4 regions of the Pantoea agglomerans genome follow, and region 3 is predicted to be linked to each of the others. Evidence: predicted binding sites of a transcription regulator. Region 3 holds the regulator's gene; each other region holds the start of a gene.
The links. Region 3 encodes PurR, which represses purine synthesis genes. Its sites were predicted from a motif close to CANGCAAACGTTTGCNTG; they were not measured.

Region 1 (4,081 bases), 960 kb from region 3:
GCGTGCAGGGTCAGGAGCTTGACGAGGCGCAGCACAGCGCCAGCTTCGCGAAAATCGAAGCCGGACGCGGCGACGTCTCGCTGACCTATTTTGAATTCGGCACGCTCTCCGCCCTGAACCTGTTTCAACAGGCGCAGCTGGACGTCGTGATCCTTGAAGTGGGGCTGGGCGGCCGGCTGGATGCCACTAATATTGTCGACGCCGACGTGGCGGTGGTGACCAGCATCGCGCTGGATCACACCGACTGGCTTGGCCCGGATCGTGAAAGCATCGGCCGCGAGAAAGCGGGCGTCTTTCGCGGCGGCAAGCCCGCCGTGGTCGGCGAGCCAGATATGCCCGCCAGCATCGCCGCCGTTGCGGCGGAGAAGGGCGCGCTGCTGCTGCGTCGCGGCCAGGAGTGGCACTACAGCCAGCAGCCGGAGAGCTGGGCCTGGCGCGACGCGCAGGGAGAGCTGAACGATCTGCCGCTGCCGCAGGTGCCGCTGCCTAACGCCGCCACGGCGCTGGCGGCGCTGCGCGCTTCCGGCCTGAACGTCAGCGAGACGATTATCCGCAATAATCTGCCGCTGGCAGTTCTCCCTGGCCGTTTCCAGACGGTAAGCGAATCGCCGCGCGTGATCCTCGACGTGGCGCACAACCCCCACGCGGCGAGCTATCTGGCGTCGCGTCTGGCGCAGCTGCCAAAAAGCGGCCGGGTACACGCGGTGGTGGGGATGCTACATGATAAAGATATCGCCGGCACCCTGGCGGCGCTGGCGCCGCAAATCGACCGCTGGTACTGCGCGCCGCTTGAGGGGTCGCGCGGTGCCACCGCCGATGAGCTGATGACGCATCTGCCTCGCGACGCGGCGACCGCCTTTGCCGACGTGGAGAGCGCCTGGCAGGCGGCGCGCGCGCAGGCCGGGACGCAGGACATTGTGCTGGTATGTGGATCTTTCCATACCGTGGCGCAGGTCATGGAATCGACAGAGACGGAGAAAGGTCGTGGCAAGTAAGTTTCAGAACCGCCTGGTCGGCACCATTATTCTGGTGGCGGTCGGCGTGATTGTGCTGCCGGGCCTGCTGGACGGCAAAAAGAAGCATTATAAAGAGGAGTTCGCAGCGATCCCGCTGGTGCCGAAGCCGGATGACCAGCAGGATAGCGAGATGGTGCCGCCGGTGACGCAGCCGCTGCCGTCACAGCCACCGCAGGGGGCGGGCAGCGCGGTAAACAGCAACAGCAGCACCGCCCACAATCCGGTCGCCGAGCAGGGCAACGCCACGCCGCAGAGCGAAAGCGAGCCCAGCGTGGTGACGCCGCCGCCGGTGCACCAGAATACACCGTCGAAACCGCGTCAGGTGGAACAGCCGAAAACCCGCCCGGCGGAACAGCCAAAGGCGAAACCGGTCGAGCAGCCGAAAGCGCAGCCGAAACCGGTAGAGCAGGCGAAGCCGGTCGAGTCTAAGCCGGTGGAAACGAAGCAGAGTGAACCGGCGAAGCCAGCGGAAACGCCGAAGGCTGCCGAGCAGAGCGCGCCAGCCGGTCAGGCTTATGTGGTGCAGCTCGGCGCGCTGAAAAATGCGGCGAAGGTCAGCGAAATCGTGGCGAAGCTGCGTCTGTCGGGCTATCGCGCCTTTACCGTGCCCTCTACGCCTGTACAGGGACAAATCACCCGCATTTATGTCGGCCCGGACGCCTCGAAAGCCAAACTGCAGGGCTCGCTGTCGGAGCTGCAGAGCGTCTCTGGCCTCGGCGGCGTGGTGAAGCCCTATAGCGCCCGTTAAGGCATTGATTGGTGCCGCCGATAGCATAAAAAGGCGGCGCCGCACGCAGTGTTAAAGCTGCGCAGCTTAATATAACTGATTGAGATTCAACGGCTTGAATGGCTGAATCTCCACAGGGCGAGGAAAGTTTTTTTCATCGCCCTTTTTATGGAAGGTGAAAAGGAAAAGCGCTACGCAAACGTTTTCTTTTTCTGTTAGAATGCGCCCCGAACTGGATGCAGGGGTGCAAACGCACTGGCGCTGGAAGAGTTCATGGTCTGGATTGATTACGTCATTATTGCGGTAGTTGGTTTTTCGGCTCTGGTCAGCCTGATTCGAGGGTTTGTCCGCGAAGCCTTATCTCTCGTTACCTGGGGATGCGCGTTTTTTGTCGCCAGTCATTACTACGCCTACCTTGCAGTCTGGTTTACAGGTTTTGACGACGAACTGGTGCGTAACGGCATCGCCATCGCGGTGCTGTTCGTCGCGACGCTGATTGTCGGCGCGATAGTCAACTATGTGATCGGCTCGCTGGTTGAGAAGACCGGCCTGTCGGGAACCGACAGGGTGTTGGGGGTCTGTTTCGGGGCGTTACGCGGCGTGCTGATCGTAAGCGCGATTCTTTTCTTCCTCGATACATTCACCGGCTTTTCCAAAAGTCCGGACTGGCAGCAGTCCCAGCTCATTCCCCAGTTCAGTTATATAATCAGATGGTTTTTTGACTACCTGAAAAGCACGTCGAGTTTTTTGCCCCGGTGACGCCACCGGGAGTGCGGCTAATGAGGAAATGACAACATGTGCGGTATTGTTGGTATCACCGGGTTTATGCCGGTCAACCAGTCGATCTATGATGCGTTAACGGTGCTTCAGCACCGCGGGCAGGACGCCGCAGGCATTTGTACTATCGATGCGCTGAACTGCTTCCGTCTGCGTAAGGCGAACGGCCTCGTCAGCGATGTCTTTGAAGCTCGCCACATGCAGCGTCTGCAGGGCAATATGGGGATCGGCCACGTTCGCTACCCGACCGCAGGCAGCTCCAGCGCCTCTGAAGCGCAGCCGTTCTACGTTAACTCGCCGTACGGTATTACGCTGGCCCATAACGGCAACCTGACTAACGCGCACGACCTGCGCAAGCACCTGTTCGAAAAGGGCCGCCGTCACGTCAACACCACTTCAGATTCTGAAATCCTGCTGAATATCTTCGCGCAGGAGCTGGACCGTTTTCAGAACGACCCGCTGGAAGCGGACAATATTTTCGCTGCGGTGGCGGCGGTGCATCAGCAGGTGCGCGGCGCTTACGCCGTTGTTGCGATGATCATCGGCCACGGCATGGTCGCCTTCCGCGATCCAAACGGCATTCGTCCGCTGGTGCTGGGCAAGCGCGTGCTGCCTGACAGCCGCGTCGAGTATATGGTCGCCTCTGAGAGCGTGGCGCTCGATACGCTGGGCTTCGAGTTTCTGCGCGACGTCGCGCCGGGCGAAGGCGTCTATATCACCGAGCAGGGCCAGCTCTTTACGCGCCAGTGCGCGGAAAACCCGAAGAGCAACCCCTGCCTGTTCGAGTATGTCTACTTTGCGCGTCCCGACTCTTTCCTCGACAAGATCTCCGTCTATAGCGCGCGCGTGCGCATGGGCACCAAGCTGGGCGAGAAGATTGCCCGCGAGTGGGAAGATCTCGATATCGACGTGGTGATTCCCATTCCGGAAACCTCTACCGATATCGCGCTGGAGATCGCGCGTATTCTCGACAAGCCCTATCGTCAGGGCTTTGTGAAAAACCGCTACGTCGGCCGCACCTTTATTATGCCGGGACAGCAGCTGCGTCGCAGCGCCGTTCGCCGCAAGCTCAACGCCAACCGCGCCGAGTTCCGCGACAAGAACGTGCTGCTGGTAGATGACTCTATCGTGCGCGGCACCACCTCTGAGCAGATTATCGAGATGGCGCGTGAAGCGGGGGCGAAACGCGTCTACCTGGCCTCCGCCGCGCCGGAAATTCGCTTCCCGAACGTCTACGGCATCGATATGCCGAGCGCCACCGAGCTGATCGCACACGGCCGCGAAGTGGATGAAATCTGTCAGCTGATCAAGGCCGACGCGCTGATCTTCCAGGATCTCAACGACCTGATCGAAGCGGTGCGCGAAGAGAACCCCGATATCGCCCAGTTTGAATGTTCGGTGTTTAACGGCGTTTACGTGACTAAGGATGTCGATCAGCAGTATCTGGAGTATCTCCAGTCGCTGCGCAACGACGATGCCAAAGCGCTGCAGCGTCAGAATGAAGTTGAGAACCTCGAGCTGCATAACGAAGGCTAAGCGCGTTTTCAGCGCTAACCAGTAG
Region 2 (4,081 bases), 340 kb from region 3:
CAGCCCACCAGCGGGTGAGTCTGAATAACGTCTTTATGATTACTGTCCATTATAACCTCCTTATTACTCGTTAAACGAAGTGCATGATGAGGTTCAATGCGGCTTTTTTATCCAGTAGCGAGACAATTATAACAGAAAAAGCGGTCTATCCGACTAAAAAGTGCGGCGAACAAAAAGTGAGCGAAATATTCGCCGTTAAAAAAGCGTTTAAAACAAATAAAATGCCTGACGCATCAGGCAGTTTATTATGCGCCCACCTGTCGCCAGCAATCAGGCCAGGGGTTCAGCCGGCTGTACGCTGTGAGGCTTTTGCAGCGTCAGCGCCAGACGCGCGAAGTGCTGCTGCAGAGGTTCGTCGTGGTTCTGGTTTTGCGCCTCAAGCGTCAGGTGATGCACCAGCAGCTGAGCGGCGCGTTCGTCGAGGCAGAGGGTAAGGCTGGAAAAGGCGCTTTCCAGCACCGTCAGACGACGCTGTTGATCGGCAATTAGCGCCAGCAGTTCACCGAAGGTCATGGCCTCTTCCGGGTTGTCTGTCATCATTTCATCTCACCTCCTGTTAAGCATAACGAGCGGAAGAATAGGCGATTGATCGATCAGAGTCTAGATGCAGGGAAAAGTTCTGGCGAGGGGGAGAAGCGATAAAAAAGCCGGATGGCGACACCCGGCAAAAACTGCGCAGTGGCGGTTAATCGGTAATAAACCAGTCGTCAGCGCTTTCCCAGGTCTCCTGGAGAATATCGCTGATGCGATCGCGCGTCTCTTTACCGCCGCCCAGCACGCTGAGCTGGTTTGCGGTGGCATAGCGCACCTTGACGTGGTTCTGGCCGTCGGGAAATTCTTCATCGATACGGCGGGATAGTTCTGCCGTCAGCGCTTCCATTGCGCCGGACGGAAGCGGGGACGTTTTGGCAACGGTAATTTCAACACGCATAGCAGCCTCCGGATTAGATGCTGTATATATTTACAGTATATTTCGGCCGGAGGCAAGCGAAAGCGCCGATTAGATTTCCACGCGCCAGTTCAGGGTTTCGCCGGCAAGGAAGGGCACCAGGGCGTGCTCGCCCATGCTGATGCTCTCTTCAACTTTCCAGGGCTCGCGCACCAGCGTTACGGTTCCTTCGTTCAGCGGCAGGCCGTAAAAGCGCGGGCCGTTCTCGGAGCAGAAGGCTTCGAAATGCTGCAGGGCGTTCAGCTCTTCGAAAACGGTGGCGTAGGCGGGCAGCGACGTTGGCGCGTTGAAGACGCCCGCGCAGCCGCAGCTGGCCTCTTTCAGGTGGCGCAGGTGCGGGGCGGTGTCGGTGCCGAGGAAGAAGCGCGGATGGCCGCTGGCGACCACCTTGCGCAGCGCCTCCTGATGCACGTTGCGCTTGAGGATCGGCAGGCAGTAGAGGTGCGGACGCACGCCGCCCACCAGCATATGGTTGCGGTTAAACATCAGGTGCTGAGGGGTGATGGTGGCGCCCAGCTTGTCGTTGCCCGCCTCAACGTACTGGGCAGCTTCTCGCGTGGTAATGTGCTCAAAGACCACCTTCAGTTCCGGGTACGCTTTGCGCAGCGGCTCCATAACGCTGTCGATAAAGCGCGCCTCGCGGTCGAAGATATCGATATCGGCGTGGGTCACTTCGCCGTGGATCAGCAGCGGCATACCGATCTTCTGCATACGCTCCAGTACCCCGCTGATAGCGTCGATGCGGGTGACGCCGTGGCTGGAGTTGGTGGTGGCATGCGCCGGGTAGAGTTTGGCGGCGGTAAAGACGCCCGCGTTAAAGCCCTGCTCGATCTCACTGGGATCGAGCGAGTCGGTGAGATAGCAGGTCATCAGCGGGGTAAAGCGATGTTCTGCCGGCAGCGCGGCCAGAATACGATCGCGGTAGGCGACCGCGGCGGCGACACTGGTGACCGGCGGCACCAGGTTAGGCATCACGATGGCACGTCCGTTAACCGCGCTGGTATAGGGCAAAACCGTATTCAGCATCGCGTCGTCGCGCAGGTGAATATGCCAGTCGTCAGGGCGGCGGATAGTAAGTTGCTGAGGGTGTGCAGTCATCAGTGAAGCTCCGGCTAGTCAGGAAACGTAGAGGCGCGTTTTGGCCGGGTACAAAGCATAAGGTGTCGGGCAACCGTTTGCACTTCTTTTCTTGCAGGAAAAGCAAAACGCCACGGGCGTGGTTGAGTCTGGCATAAGGTGCCGCCCACGCCGACAAGCACCTTATCCCTGAGGCGCGCCCGCTATCGGGCCAGGGCGCAGCGCGCTCTGCGTTTTTTTTCCTGTCACCGGGGGAAATTTTCCCCCGGTCAGAGCAAGGTTCCGCCTTTCAGGCGACCTACTGCGTAAACGGGATCACCAGCTGGCCCGGCTCGACTTTTAGCCCTTTGGCAAATTTCTTCGCCAGCGCCTCGCCTTTGCTGCGATCGACGCTCAAAACGTAAGCTGGCTTCTGGTTAAAGTAGCTTTTCAGCGACTGATTCAGGTAGGGCGTCAGGCTTTTCATCACCGCCGCCATCTTTTCCGGCTGCACCTGCGCGTCGACGATCTCCAGATCGCGCAGAAAGATGGCGCCCTGCTGCGCGTCAAAGACCGGCTGCGCCTTCATCTTCAGCTGCATATCCGCTTGCTGCGGGCCAAACAGTGACGTGACGTTGATTTTTGCCTTGCCGGTCACCGTGACGCGGTCTGGCTCCTCGCGGCCAATCTGGCTGTTAAGATCGGTCAGCAGGATATGGGCGTTCACCAGCCCGGCGACGCCGATATCTTTCTCATAATTGTTGTGTTTCGCCAGCGCCTGATTCACTTCCTGCTCGCTGATGGTGTACTGGGTAAGCTGATTGCAGCCGCTAACCAGCACGGCGAAAAACAGGGCCGTCAGCCCCAGAAATGCCTTTCTCATTTTATCCTCATCCGTAGTGATGCTAATGCAGCGCATAGGGTGCCTGAATGCGGATGAGGTGTCATTAAGAAGGCGATGAGAAACGCCAGCGCGCTTCTCATCTGAACGCGTCAAAGGGCGATAGAGGAGAGCAGGTTCACCTGCGTCTGCTTGGCCATATTGTCGCGGTAGTCGGCGACGCGGCTCGGCCAGTCGATGCCAGCCACCAGCGTCAGCGAGCGCAGCAGCGGAAAGAGGTGAATGTCATCTTCCGACAGCTCGCCGTTAACCGCGTTGGGCTTCACAATCAGCTTGTCGAGCTGGCGCAGATCGTCGCTGATCTTTTTGATCAGGCCGGGCGCATGGCTCTTCAGCTCGGTGAAGTCGCCAATGGCCGCCTCTTTCTTCTGGCGGAAATAGCTGCGCGCCTCCGGCGTGGCGAATTCGGCGAAGGCGGCTTCCGCGATACGCGGCAGCAGCAGCTTATTAACGTAGCCGTTAACGCTGCGCAGCCAGTCGCCGATGGCCGGATTGATTTTGCCGTTCAGCAGCGGTTCACGGTCGATTTTATCGACAAAGCGCACAATATCGAGGCTTTCCGGCATCGCGCTGCCGTCATCTTTTTGCAGGATGGGTGCCACCTTCTGGCCCACCAGCTTTTTCGGCGTCGCTTCATCGTCGTTAAGCATGACGATCAGCTCTACCGGCAGATTTTTCAGGCCGAAAATCATGCGCGCTTTGACGCAAAAGGGGCAGTGGTCGTAGATGTAGAGTTTCATCCCGGTCTCCTTTGTCGGGTCAGGGCGACGGGCGTCACCCTGATTGAGGGCGTGCCAGAAGTATGGAAGAGATTCCAGGGGAGGGCAAACCGACGCAGCAGGCAGAGCGGCTTTTGCAACGTAAAATCAAGACCTTTTATGCCCGGCGTTAACGAATATTTTACCGCGGCAGGGGCGGCGGTTATAGTGAAAGTCATGTTGCAGGCACCGCTTTCTTAAAGCCCTCGATTTCAGGAGTGATGATGTTTGGCTATCGTTCTGCCGCCCCCAGGGTGCGATTAACCACCGACCGACTGGTGGTGCGTCTGGTTCACGAGCGCGACGCCTGGCGACTGGCGGATTACTACGCCGAAAACCGCGCCTTTTTAAAACCCTGGGAGCCGGTGCGCGACGAGAGCCACTGTTATCCTTCCGGCTGGCAGGCGCGGCTGGGCC
Region 3 (4,081 bases):
AGCAGCAGGGCGATCAGGTTATGGCTGCCGCTGAGCGCCACGCCGAACAGTGACGCCACGCTCAGGCTGTAGAGGGCCAGCAGCCAGGGGAGCAGTTGCGCACCGGCATAGCGGTTAAGCAGCGCGCGGCAGCCGAATCCGCCCAGCAGGAAGGCGATAGTTTGCGGAATATAGCTCAGGCCGATGTCCGCCGGCGTCAGGCCCGCATCGGCGAGAATAAAGGGCGATCCGGTCAGCCAGGCGAAAAAGCTGGCGGAGCAGGCGGCGTAGATCAATACGTTGCCGCTATAGACGCCGGAGCGCAGCAGCGAGAAAAAGCCCGGCTGATCCCCCGTCGCCTTCGCCGTCGGACGGGTGGTGGGCAGACGCAGCGTCACCAGCATCAGCGCGACGCCGGTCAGCGTCAGCACCAGAAAAATTGAACGCCAGTGAAAATGGCTAACCAGCCAGGCGCCCAGCAGCGGTGCCAGCGCCGGGGAAAGCGCTACCAGCGGCATAATGGTGGCGAACACCTTATTGGCGCGCGCGCGCGGATAGCGATCCACCACCAGCGCCTGCCAGCTCACCGCCGCGGCGCAGACGCCGATCGCCTGAATAAAGCGCAGCGCCAGCATCAGCGCCGCGTTTTCCACCAACAGCATGCCGGCGCAGCCGAGCGCGAACAGCCCCAGCCCCATCAGCAGCACCGGTTTTCGACCGATGCGGTCAGAGAGCGGGCCCCAGAAGAGCTGGCCGATGGCAAAGCCTGCCAGGAACAGGCTCATACTGGCGCTGATGATGCCGGGCGAGGTATTGAAGCTCATCTGCATCGCGCCAAAGGCGGGCAGGTACATATCGGTCGCCAGAAAGCCCAGCATACTGAGCAGGGCGAGGTAGGGCATAAATCCTTTTGAGGACAGCATGGTGTTTATCTCATCTTTCGTCAGGCAGGTTGAACGCGGCAAAGTGTAAAAGGGTGCGCCCGCCGCTGTGAAACGTTAATATTTGCAGAGTGCTGTGAAAATTTTTGAAAGGAAAAAGCATGTGGTCTGAATATGCGCTTGAAGTTGTTGATGCCGTCGCGCGCACCGGCAGTTTCAGCGCCGCCGCGCAGGAGCTGCACCGCGTGCCCTCTGCCGTCAGCTATACGGTGCGCCAGCTGGAAAGCTGGCTGGCGGTGCCGCTGTTCGAACGGCAGCATCGCGACGTGGCCCTCACCCCTGCAGGCGAGCATTTCGTGCGTGAAGGACGCGAGGTTATCAAAAAAATGCTCGCCACCCGCAGGCAGTGTCAGCAGCTGGCGAACGGCTGGCGCGGCAAGCTCAGCATCGCGGTTGATTGTATCGTGAAGCTGCCGCGCAGCCGCCAGCTGGTTACTGACTTCTATCGCCACTTTCCCGATATGGAGCTGCATATCAGCTATGAGGTATTTAACGGCGTCTGGGACGCGCTGGCGGACGGGCGCGTCGATGTGGCGATCGGTGCCACCCAGGCGATCCCGGTGGGCGGGCGCTTTTCCTTTCGCGATATGGGCGCGCTGAACTGGCGCTGCGTGGTGGCGCGCCAGCATCCGCTGACGCAGCAGCCGCAGCTCGACGATGACGCACTGCGCGCCTGGCCCTCGCTGGTGCTGGAGGATACCTCGCGCGCGCTGCCGCGCCGCATGACCTGGACGCTGGATAACCAGCGGCGTCTGGTGGTGCCGGACTGGCAGGCGGGGCTGGCCTGCGTGCTGGATGGGTTATGCGTGGCGATGATGCCGGGCCATGTGGCGCGCCCGCTGCTGGATAAGGGGGAGCTGGTTGAGCTGACGCTGCCAACCGCCTTTCCGGAAAGTCCCTGCTGCGTGAGCTGGTCGGAAGCGGGCGCATCGCCGGCGCTCAGCTGGCTGCTCAGCTATCTCGGCGATGCGCAAACGCTCAATCAGGAGTGGTTAAGCGAAGATTAACGGCGGTAGTCGCGGAACGGACCGTCGCCGACTGAACGACGCTCAATCAGCGTGGGATGCACTTCAATGGTCTGCGACACTTCGCGTTTGCTGGTGATGCGATCCAGCAGCATCTCCAGCGCTTTTTCGCCGAGCTGGGCTTTCGGCTGATGCACGGTGGTGAGCGCCGGGGTAAAGTAGCGCGCGTTGCGCACGTTGTCATAGCCGATCACCGAAATATCCTGCGGCACGCGCAGCCCCATCTCGTCGGCAGCGCAGATCGCGCCCATCGCCATAATATCGCCGCCGCAGAAGATCGCCGTCGGGCGCTGCTTCTGCTGCAGGATTTGCTGCATCGCCTGATAGCCCGATTCCGGCTCGAAATCGCCCTGCACGATCCACTCGGGACGCACCGAGATGCCCGCTTCCTCCAGCGCTTTCAAAAATCCCGCATGGCGGCCGCCGCCGGTGTTACGCTCCAGCTGGCCGGGGATCGCGCCGATATCACGATGGCCGCGTTCGATCAGATAGCGGCCCGCCAGATAGCCGCCCTGGAAGGCGTTATCGAGCACGGTATCGGTAAAGTCGCCGCGCGATTCGCCCCAGTCCATCACCACCATCGGAATATTGCGGTTCTCTTCCAGCATCTTCAGCAGATCGTCCGGATACTCGGAGCACATCACCAGCAGGCCGTCGACGCGCTTCTGCGCCATCATTGACAGGTAGGCGCGCTGCTTCTGCAGATCGTTATGGGCGTTACCGAGGATCAGGGTGTAGCCGCGTTCGAAGCAGTGATGCTCGACCGCTTCGATGATTTCCGCAAAATAGGGCGCTTCGCTGGAGGTGGCGAGCAGCCCCAGCGTTTTAGTGTGATTGACCTTCAGGCTGCGCGCCACGGCGCTGGGCGAATAGTGTAATTCCTGAATCGCCTGCCAGACGGCGTTGCGCGTCTCTTCCGCAACGAAGCGCGTTTTGTTGATCACGTGGGAAACGGTGGTGGTGGAGACACCCGCGCGCTTCGCGACATCTTTAATTGTTGCCATTAAAAAGAGACTCCAGGCTTACCAATAACTCACTGATAAGCATAATGTTAAACGTTTGCGTCCGCTAAGCGAGATTTCTGTTAATTCGCTACAGTTTTTGTCGGTGAAATACTCACTGGGCAGGACAAAACAGGGGCTGTTGCGTGCGAACGGCATCAGCGTTGCGTCAGTTGCGCAACAAAGCCGGGGATTCTAACAAGGCTTGCGGGATAAAACGAGATTTTTACCGGTAACTATGGGAAAATCCCTGAAGACCCTGAAAACTGTGTGGATAAGGAGAGGTAATGAGCACTGATTTGAAACTGGCATTGGTGACCACGGGCGCGGCGCTGCTGATGATTGTGGCCTTTAGCTTTACCGCCGTCATGCACTAACGACAGCGATAAAAAAACCGGGAAAATCCCGGTTTTTTTATGGCGTTTAGCGAATGGTTTTCGGCGTCATCATGCGGCGCGCGCCGATATAGTGACGCTGCCAGTAATCGTCTGAAAGCCCGCTGATCTGGATATCTTTTCCGGTGCGCGGCGACTGAATAAATTTACCGTTGCCGAGGTAGACCCCCACGTGATCGGCGGTGCCGCGACCGTTGATACGGAAAAAGACCAGATCGCCTTTCTCCAGCGACTCGCGCTTCACCGGCGCGGCGTCACGCAGGTGATACATTTCGTTGGCAGTGCGCGGAATTCTGAACTTCACCAGATCTTTATAGGCGTACCAGACAAGGCCGCTGCAGTCGAAACCGGTGTGCGGCGACGTGCCGCCCCATTGATAAGGCTTGCCCAGCTGACCCATCAGCTTGGTCATCGCCGTTTCGCGCGCTTTCTGGTAGCGCAGGCGGTGGGACTTGCTCATTTTGATGGTGCCGCCGTCATCGGCGTCCAGCAGCGAAGAAGTTGCAACTTTGGCGCTGCTCAGCGTGCGCTGGTGGCCATAGCGCTGCTTACGGGAAGACTTCAGGGATTTTTTCGTTTCGCCGGCGGAATGAGAAAGGGCGGCCGTTTCGATTTTCTTCTGCTTTTTCAGTTTGAGTTTTTGCGCAGTAGAAGGGCGCGTTTTTTTCGCGCTGGTTTTAACCGGTCGCCGTTTGCGTCGCTCATCTTCGCGCGCGCTTTTTTTCTCTGCCTTATGCAGG
Region 4 (4,081 bases), 170 kb from region 3:
CTTCCTGAATCTGGTCAAACGGCGGTGCCTGCCAGGGCAGCGTGCTTACCTGAAAAAACGGATTTTGTCTGACGTTCATGCCTCGCTCCTGATTACCGTGCAAAGGTTTATCCTGGCAGGTTGCCGCGCCCGCAACAACTCAGCGCTGCGTTTCCGCCTCGTCGCGCCGCCATACCGGGCGTCCGTTCACCCAGGTCTCGGCGATATTGCGATCGTCGCCCAGCGTCATCAGTACGAACAGCCGCTCCCAGATATCCTTACTGTTGCCGATGCGCAGCCGCTGAAGCGGCGAAACCGCCGGGTCCAGCACCACGAAGTCCGCCTCTTTGCCGGGCGCGAAGTTGCCGATATGGTGGTGCAGATCGAGGGCGTGCGCGCCGCCGAGGGTGGCGTGGTAGAACGCCTCCGCCGCGCTGAGCCGATACTGCTGCAGCTGGCCGACCTTATAGGCTTCCCCCAGCGTCTGCAGCATATTAAAGGTGGTGCCCGCCCCGACGTCGGTGCCGATGCCGATCCTGACCCCCTGCTGCCAGCTGCGCTTCAGATTGAACAGCCCGCTGCCGAGGAACAGGTTCGAGGTCGGGCAGAAGGCGATGGCGGAATCGGTATGATGCAGACACTGCCACTCGTGATCCTCCAGATGCAGGCAGTGCGCGAACAGGCTGCGTCGTCCGGTAAGCTGGTGCCGATGATAAACGTCAAGATAGCCGTCGTGCTGCGGAAACAGCGACTTCACCCAGGCAACCTCCTGCGGGTTTTCGCTCAGGTGGGTATGCAGCCAGACGTCGGGATACTCTTGCCGCAGCTGCCGCACCTTCTCCAGCAGCGCCGGCGTCGAGGTGGGGGCGAAGCGCGGCGTCAGCGCATAGCTGAGTCGACCGCGCCCGTGCCAGCGCTCAATCAGCGCCCGCGTGTCGGCATAGCTCTGCTCCGGCGTTTCCAGCAGGGCTTCCGGTGCATGGCGATCCATCATTACCTTGCCGGCAATCAGCCGCATCTCTATCGCTTCGGCGGCGCTGAACAGCGCCTCGACCGACTGGGGATGCACGGTGCCGAATACCAGTGCGCTGGTGGTGCCGTTCGCCAGCAGCTGCTGCAGGAAAAAGGCGGACATGGCGGCGGCGTGGTCGGCGGAGTGGTACTGACTTTCCACCGGGAAGGTATAGTGGCTGAGCCACTGCAGCAGCTGCTCGCCAAAGGCGCCAATCATCTCGGTCTGCGGATAGTGGATATGGGTGTCGACAAAGCCCGGCACAATCAGCCGGCCGCGCAGATCAATAAGATCGGCTGGCGCATGGGAGAGCGTTTCCCAGCGATGCAGTCCGACAATACGCCCTGCCTCCAGCAGCAGCACGCCATCGTCGATATAGCGCGCCTGCGAGGCGATCGCATCGGGCTGATGCGCGACATCGGTAAAGTCAAAAAAGCTGGCGCGAATGGCCGTGAGGGGTGATGACATACTCTTTCCTTAATTCCGCTCCCGGGCGCGGTTTGCCGTCGGTCAATAAGCGATAAATTGCAACCTGCATGCCAGAACAAGACGATTAATCAGGATGTTATGTGAAAAAGGCATTTTTGCCGCGGCGGTAAAAAAGGTATCGTGTGCGCAACCGGTTGCCTCTCTGGCGGCTAAGGAAGGCTAAAAAAAGCCTGCATGGGCTCTGCCCGACGATGGTGCAGCGCGCGCCACCATAGCGCAGCGCCTCCCCTGAAAACGACCCTGACCGCCCGCGCGCGCATTTGCCGCGCAGCGGCGCTGCCGAAGTGGTATGGTGAAAACAGGTCAACCTGAAAACGTATAAGGAACAGTGAGATGATTATTTTTGTTACCGGCGCGACGGCCGGTTTTGGTCAAAGTATCACCCGCCGGTTCATTGCAGCTGGCCACAAAGTGATTGCCAGCGGCCGCCGCGCTGAGCGTCTGCAGGCGCTGAAGGAGGAGCTGGGCGAGAACCTTTATCCCCTGCAGCTCGACGTGCGCAACCGCGCCGCCATCGAAGAGGCGGTCGCCTCGCTGCCCGCCGGGTGGCGCAACATCGACGTGCTGGTCAATAACGCCGGCCTGGCGCTCGGCATCGAGCCGGCGCACCGCGCCAGCGTCGAAGACTGGGAAAATATGATCGACACCAACACCAAAGGCCTGGTCTTTATGACCCGCGCCCTGCTGCCGGATATGGTGGAGCGCAACGTCGGCCATATTATCAATATCGGCTCTGTCGCCGGCAGCTGGCCCTACGCGGGCGGCAACGTCTACGGCGCGACCAAAGCCTTTGTGCGTCAGTTCAGCCTTAACCTGCGCACCGATCTGCACGGCACCGCGCTGCGCGTCACCGATATCGAACCCGGCCTGGTTGGCGGCACGGAGTTTTCTAACGTGCGCTTCAAAGGCGACGATGAGAAAGCGGATAAGGTCTACGAAGGCGCAACGGCGCTGACGGCGGAAGATGTTACCGAGGCGGTTTACTGGGTCGCCACGCTGCCGAAGCACGTCAATATCAATACCCTTGAGATGATGCCGGTAAGCCAGACGCAGGCCGGCCTGAAAGTACACAAGCCCTGACGCCGCCCGAGGCCAGCCTGCCGCTGGCCTCCTCCGCTCAGGCGCGTCCCCAGCCCGCCACAATGATCAGCATGCCGCAAAACGCCACCAGCGCCCCGCTCCAGTCCCACGCGCTCAGCTTCACGCCATCCACCACGCGCAGCCAGAGCAGCGCGGTCAGCACGTAGACGCCGCCGTAGGCCGCATAGACACGCCCGCTCGCCGCAGGATGCAGCGTGAGCAGCCAGACAAAGGCCATCAGACTCAGCGCGGCAGGCAGCAACAGCCAGGCGGAGCCGCCTTTTTTCAGCCACAGCCAGGGTAAAAAGCAGCCGACTATCTCCGCGATGGCGGTAAGAAAAAAGAGCAGCGCGGTTTTGATCAGCATGGAACCCTCTCGGAAAGTTAAACAGAGCGCCCACTACTGGTGAGCAAATAAAGCGCGATGATATACTAAGCCCGGCCTGCCGCAACCCGGAACCATCCCTGCGCGCCAGGCGTTAACCGAAGGAAAAGATGATGAACAAATTGTTTCCGACCCTGCTCGCCGTGCTGCTGGCCGGCAGCGCGATGCTGACCGCTGCGCCGGCCAGCGCCAACACCAGCCGCCTGATTATTGAAGATGGCAACAACGCCGCCAGTAATGAAGCCGCGCGTCAGAGCAAAGAGCAATGGAATGACACCCGGCAGTTGCGCAATAAGGTGAACAGCCGCGTAGAGAAAGAGTTCGATAAAGCGAACCGCGCCTTTGATACCCGCGACGCCTGCGAAAAGAGCTATAACATCAACGCCTACTGGGAAGCCAATACCCTGCGCTGTCTCGATCGCCGCACCGGCCGACCGGTCACGCCCTGATTTTTTTCGCGGACTGCTATAGTCAGTAAGGTTCACTACGCAAAAGGAGAAGATGATGAAGAAACAGACCGGAATGTTAATCGCAACTTTACTGGCGCTGCCGATGCTGGCGCACGCCTCCTGCGAGTCCGTTAAAGCGGACATCAGCCAGAAAATTATTCAGAACGGCGTCCCGGAATCGGGTTTTTCGCTGGATATCGTGCCTAACGATCAGGTCGACCAGGCGGGCGGTCAGGTGGTGGGCCATTGCGAAAACGACACGCAGAAAATTGTTTATAAGCGCGTGGGCCGCGGCGACGAAGGCAGCGTGCCTGACAGCGCAGGCAGCTCGCAGGACGCGCCTGCGCAGTAATCTTAATCCGCTGACAACGCGGCGCGGATAAAGGCCATCTTATCCGCGTCGGCATCCAGTAAGGGCGACGCCGTCGCCCTTTTCTATTCTGCCTGTTCCGGCCGCTGCCGCGGCATCATCCAGGCGACCCCCAGCGCTAACAGCGCAATCATCAGCGCCACCACAAACACCCAGTGCAGCGAGGCGGCGATCGCCTGCACCATATGGTGCAGCCTCTCGCTGGAGAGCGCGTCGCGCGTTGGCGCCGACATAACCTGCTGCACCGGATCCTCAGCGTGCGGCAGCCGCTGCGCCAGATTAAGGTTCAGCACGGCACCCATCAGGGCGGTGCCGAC

Region 1: the regulator PurR is predicted to act here: its motif matches at 1,936-1,953, upstream of cvpA (colicin V production protein).
Region 2: the regulator PurR is predicted to act here: its motif matches at 2,114-2,131, upstream of pyrC (dihydroorotase).
Region 4: the regulator PurR is predicted to act here: its motif matches at 1,604-1,621, upstream of guaD (guanine deaminase).

The regions. Positions count from the first base shown of each region.
Region 1 covers NZ_CP083809.1:1,228,840-1,232,920, forward strand. Annotated here, with positions in the region: gene folC (bifunctional tetrahydrofolate synthase/dihydrofolate synthase) at 1-995, shown strand, start outside; gene dedD (cell division protein DedD) at 985-1,764, shown strand; gene cvpA (colicin V production protein) at 2,017-2,502, shown strand; gene purF (amidophosphoribosyltransferase) at 2,539-4,056, shown strand.
Region 2 covers NZ_CP083809.1:2,525,774-2,529,854, reverse strand. Annotated here, with positions in the region: gene bssS (biofilm formation regulator BssS) at 1-50, opposite strand, end outside; gene LB453_RS14895 (hypothetical protein) at 271-540, opposite strand; gene dinI (DNA damage-inducible protein I) at 686-931, opposite strand; gene pyrC (dihydroorotase) at 1,001-2,047, opposite strand; gene LB453_RS14880 (lipoprotein) at 2,325-2,888, opposite strand; gene grxB (glutaredoxin 2) at 2,999-3,646, opposite strand; gene rimJ (ribosomal protein S5-alanine N-acetyltransferase) at 3,889-4,081, shown strand, end outside.
Region 3 covers NZ_CP083809.1:2,187,560-2,191,640, reverse strand. Annotated here, with positions in the region: gene punC (purine nucleoside transporter PunC) at 1-902, opposite strand, end outside; gene punR (DNA-binding transcriptional activator PunR) at 1,022-1,927, shown strand; gene purR (HTH-type transcriptional repressor PurR) at 1,924-2,949, opposite strand; gene LB453_RS13150 (YnhF family membrane protein) at 3,234-3,323, shown strand; gene LB453_RS13145 (C40 family peptidase) at 3,370-4,081, opposite strand, start outside.
Region 4 covers NZ_CP083809.1:2,017,703-2,021,783, reverse strand. Annotated here, with positions in the region: gene dcp (peptidyl-dipeptidase Dcp) at 1-79, opposite strand, end outside; gene guaD (guanine deaminase) at 140-1,459, opposite strand; gene ydfG (bifunctional NADP-dependent 3-hydroxy acid dehydrogenase/3-hydroxypropionate dehydrogenase YdfG) at 1,814-2,560, shown strand; gene LB453_RS12245 (YnfA family protein) at 2,598-2,927, opposite strand; gene LB453_RS12240 (DUF1283 family protein) at 3,059-3,394, shown strand; gene LB453_RS12235 (DUF1161 domain-containing protein) at 3,450-3,746, shown strand; gene LB453_RS12230 (MDR family MFS transporter) at 3,830-4,081, opposite strand, start outside.